DNA from 2 places in the Peribacillus sp. FSL E2-0159 genome. Region 2 is predicted to be linked to the other one. Evidence: predicted binding sites of a transcription regulator. Region 2 holds the regulator's gene; the other holds the start of a gene.
What was found. Region 2 encodes LexA, which represses DNA repair genes until DNA is damaged. Its sites were predicted from a motif close to CGAACATATGTTCG; they were not measured.
Positions count from the first base shown of each region.

Region 1: the regulator LexA is predicted to act here: its motif matches at 1,484-1,497, upstream of NYE63_RS01795 (YolD-like family protein).

Region 1 is NZ_CP152053.1:332,143-334,627, reverse strand. It holds gene NYE63_RS01810 (hypothetical protein) at 92-493, opposite strand; gene NYE63_RS01805 (hypothetical protein) at 513-650, opposite strand; gene NYE63_RS01800 (hypothetical protein) at 783-1,049, opposite strand; gene NYE63_RS01795 (YolD-like family protein) at 1,107-1,451, opposite strand; gene NYE63_RS01790 (hypothetical protein) at 1,593-1,889, opposite strand; gene NYE63_RS01785 (hypothetical protein) at 2,092-2,485, shown strand, end outside.
Region 2 is NZ_CP152053.1:2,032,617-2,035,101, forward strand. It holds partial or broken gene NYE63_RS10050 (glucosaminidase domain-containing protein) at 108-489, shown strand; gene NYE63_RS10055 (LysM domain-containing protein) at 589-714, shown strand; gene lexA (transcriptional repressor LexA) at 955-1,578, opposite strand; gene NYE63_RS10065 (LysM peptidoglycan-binding domain-containing protein) at 1,737-2,048, shown strand; gene NYE63_RS10070 (recombinase family protein) at 2,068-2,485, shown strand, end outside.

The sequences.
Region 1 (2,485 bases), 1.7 Mb from region 2:
TTCCAAGTATTCCAGTCTTCGGTTGCAGGGACTAAAACATGCACAGATAAAGACTATAGATAATTTTGGTATTTTATTAACACCCCCCTAATTAATAAAAATCTTGTATTTTATATTTCTTTTCCACGTTTCTCAGGTATTGAGTAGTATTCTTGTTAAATTCTTTTATCAATTTGTTACAATACTCCAAATCATCAATAAGAGGTTTGAATTTTTTCAGATTGCTAGGTTCCTCCATGAGTACATCATATCCAACAATGACCGAGTTGATGGCACTTTTGATTGTGAAGTACCTGCTTGTAAAGTCATAAGGGATATTTGCTCTCTCTTTTTCTAAAAATGAATGACTTTTTTCAAAAAAACCTTTGCTAGCTGTAAGAAGGTTTAAAAGTTCTTCGCCTATTTCTTTGTATGCGAGCACGCTTCTTAAAGCCTCCACTGTCATATCTTCCGCCTCAGATAGTTGAATCAACCGATCTTTAATAACTTTCATTGTACCGTAGCAACGAAAATTAAATTCCTTGTTTTTTCCAGTTGTTGTAAATCAATATTCCTACTGCTACCGAACCTGATATAAATGAACCGATTAATGAACCATAAAAACTGGGTGGTAACCCTGTACTTTGAACTGCTGCTCCTATTAAGAACATATCTTTCCCCCGAAAATTAGCTTTTTTTCTTTATTATCGCATGTAAAAAAAACAATGGAAATGAATATAAAAAAAGCCCTCTTAATTCTTTGGTTTAAGAGTTGTCCAGTCCAAATTTTTAGTTAATTAATTTTAAAAAGGTAAATCATCTTTTATTTTAGGGCGTACCTTTCTTACTAAACTTGTAATGTCATTTTCTAAATTGTAAACAACCCTGATAATTTGAAAGTCATCTGGATAGCCAACAGAGCTTTTTATCTTTAGGAACCACTCATAAGCTGATACAGCAGCTGTCCATTCCGGTTCTTTTCTAAAATCAGTTGTTATCACTGTACAACTACCAGACTGTAAGAACTTAGCACCGTTCGCAAACAATTGAACCTCAATCTGAATTTCCATTTTGTATACTCCTAAATCTCTGTGTCTTTTCCTTCCTGAATTTAAAAAGGACTTTTTTTAATCCTCAACGATCACATTAATAATTTCATTAAATTTAATTTTCTCGAAGGAACTATCTTTCTTCTGAATACTTAACTCTTTCGTGACAGGATCAATATACACACAGTATCCATGCAGTTCAATTGGATTTCCCTCGTTATGCAATCTAAAGCTTATCGGTAAATGATATTCCATTGCATAATGAATGTTGTTTTCAAATTCTTCAACCTGGTATTCATCAAGGATAGGTTTTTTATTTAAGAAATAATCGTCCTTATCCTTTTTTTTATTTAATGCTTTATGTTCTGGTAACATCAATGCTGCTTGCCATTTAATGATTCCTCTATCACGAATTGTACCCATTAGAAAGATTCCTCCTTTTCATTCATTATATACGAACTAACGTTCTTATGAAAGGCAGAAAAAAATGCCTATTCCAGAGAAGAGCTTTTACTTTTAGTGATCCTTAATGAACTAACGCACCCGTTAGTTCTATAAAAAACATTACGATACTAAAAATACCACGAACCATATAAAAGCAATGCCAAAATCTAATAACATCTGCCTCTTATTTTCCTTTTTTAAAAAACTTTCAAATCCATCTATTATTGAACCAATTCCTAATAAAAGAATTATATATTTTATGAAATTAAAATTAAAATCATTAATTATAACTAAGATTAAAATTAAGCCCATTAATATTCTCATTAAATATCCAATCAGTATAAATGGTTTAGTACGTTTAGTACTTTCTCTTTTTTCAAAAAACAATCCCATTACATATTTCAACTTATTTGACACTAAATTTCCCCCATAAACTACAAACTGAATTTAATAAACTATACCATAAAGCAAAAGGGTCTTCGTCAACTAACCTGCCCCTTTAGTTCCGTAAGAAAAAAGGTTGCCGCAGCAACCTTCCTGATATTAAGCACCTGTTAGTTCAAAACATATTCCATTCCATTTTGGGCAAAGTAACTGTAACTAAAACAAGGAGGCAGTCATGGTTAAGAAAACGATACTTGCTATATGTACATTATTTCTTTTGAACATAGTCGCACCAACTCTAGAAGCAAAAGCTTTAACCTTTGATGAATTACCAACCAAACAAACATCGAAACAATGGTCAGTTCAAGTAGGCGAAGCTGAACAAGGTAAGGGGTTAGCAATGCCCGAAAAGGGGAAATTTCATACTTATGCTTTAGAGGTTGATAACATTGGTAAGGATGTATTATCTGCGAAAATTTATATGTATAGAAATGAACCTAATTCTACGACGAAGTTTGCACTTTTCGGTTGTCCTGGTGAAGTGGATTGCAATAAAAACAGCTTTGAAGATGCGATTTCTTTAGCAGATCAAATGAATGATGGGTATCCTTATAGATTTAGCAATTTCG
Region 2 (2,485 bases):
TGAACTTTCTTTGTTGGACAAGCTGTAACCTTTCCCATAGTTTAGAATACGATAAGAATGAAGATAAACAGTAAATAATAAAGTGTTTCTAATAATGGGGAGTTCTTATGAGCAAGGAAACGTTTATTAAGGAAATTGCTCCTTATGCCCAGAAAATTCAAAAGGAATTTAAAATTTTACCTTCTGTTGTCATTGCACAAGCTTGTTTGGAGAGTGGATATGGGACAAGCTTGTTAGCAAATCAAGGAAAAAATATATTTGGTACAAAAGGTGACTTTAAGGGAGAGTCTGTCATTATTCAAACAATGGAATATGTCAACGGTGTGCCCGTTCAAGTATGGAACAAATTCAGAAAATACCCAACTGGAAGAAAGTCTTAGAGATCTTGCCAATCTATATGAAATGGGGACTTCGTGGAATAGAAGTCTATATACAGCTGTAATTGGAGAAAAAGATTACAAAAAAGCACTCAAAGCAATATTCGATGCGGGTTACGCCTCGGACCCGAAATATATAGAAAAACTGGTAAACCTAATCGAAACAAGCGATTTAACTAAATATGACGCAAACATCGAAGAGGTTTATCATATTGTCAAAAAGGGGGATTCAGTCTCTGGGCTTGCAAAGGCATATGGTTCAACACAAGTACAGATTCAGCAGTGGAATGGCTTGGTCGATCTAAACCTTATAAAAGTGAACCAAAGTTTAGAGTAAAATGAAATTTAACTGGGAGCGGTAATTTACCGCTCTCCTTTTTTAGTTGAAATAGGTTTCTTTCGAAAGTACATATATCAAGACAGTCAATAATATCCTTTCATCCGATATAAAGGATGTTAATATTCCCATGAAAAATTGATTCTATTAAAAATATCTCAAAATCTACTCTTCCATATGCATATTGAGAGAATCTGGGACATAAATTAAACAAACAAAAAAAAAGCGCGGTTAGCGCTTTTAGTGTATTTGTCTATATAAGCCTATTACTTTTCCAAGTATCGAAACATCTCGTAAAATAATTGGTTCCATATTTGAGTTTTCAGGCTGAAGCCTTATGTAATCCGGTTCCTTAAAGAATCGTTTTACAGTGGCTTCATCATCTTCAGTCATGGCCACGACGATATCTCCATTATTGGCACTGCTTTGTTGTTTCACGATGACATAATCTCCATCATGAATTCCTGCTTCGATCATACTTTCACCCATGATTTCCAGCATGAATACATGGTCATCATGTGGAACCATGCTTTCAGGAAGCGGAAAGTATTCTTCTATGTTCTCAATGGCCGTTATAGGCATGCCCGCTGTTACTTTTCCAAGTAACGGCACGTTCACGACATTAACTTTGGGAATATTGTTCGCTTCCTCGGAATTCATTATTTCAATGGCCCTTGGCTTGGTTGGGTCACGTCTAATCAGGCCTTTACTTTCCAGGCGGGATAAATGTCCGTGTACTGTTGAACTTGATGCAAGTCCCACTGCTTCACCAATCTCCCGTACGGAAGGTGGATACCCTTTTTGTCGGACCTCTTCTTTAATGAAATCAAGAATATCTTGCTGCCGTTTTGATAGTTTAGTCATTTGTGCACCTCTTCCCCAATGTTCTTTGCTACATTATAGCATGGCCCCCAACTCTATACAAACATAAGTTCGAATTTTGTTGTTGACTGAAACAAACGTTCGTATTATAATTCGATCATAACATACGAACGAACATTCGCTTTGGAGGGAAAATAATTATGAAAAAATTATACAAAAATTATATTTATACGATTCTATTAGCGGGATCAGTATTCATCTTTTCAGTTTTATTCTCTTGTACATTGAACAATGATCAAAAAAAAGATTTCCTTTCTATAGAAGTAAGTGAAGGTGACACCCTTTGGGGAATTGCTGAAGAATATGAAGAAGCAAATTTGACAAAAAAAGAATTCATTGGTTGGATAGAAGAGCATAATGGAGTCAGGGCGGATTCGATTAAACCTGGTCAAGTCATCGTCATACCGGTTAAAGATGAGGAACTTGTCCAGAATTTGGCCAGTGAGCAGTAAGTAGTGAAGGTAGGGTATTATGAAGGCGGTAATCTATTGTAGGGTCAGCACAGAAAAAGAGTCACAGGAAACATCATTGGCAAGGCAGGAAGATGAATTAGTCAAATTGGCAGAAAAGATGGATGTGGAAGTTGTTTCCATAATAAAAGAACAGGCAAGTGGTTATGAGTTGAATCGGGATGGCATTTTTGACATGCTCGAACTATTTAAAACCAAAGAAGCTGAAGTACTATTAATCCAGGACGAAACAAGACTGGGAAGAGGGAATGCCAAAATAGCCCTTTTCCATGTCATACTTAAAGAAGATGTGAAAATTTATACACTCTCACACGATGGGGAGCTTGAGTTATCGGATTCGGATGCCATGGTCATCCAGATAGTCGGTATTGTAGAAGAATATCAAAGGAAACTACATAATCTTAAAATAAAGCGCGGGA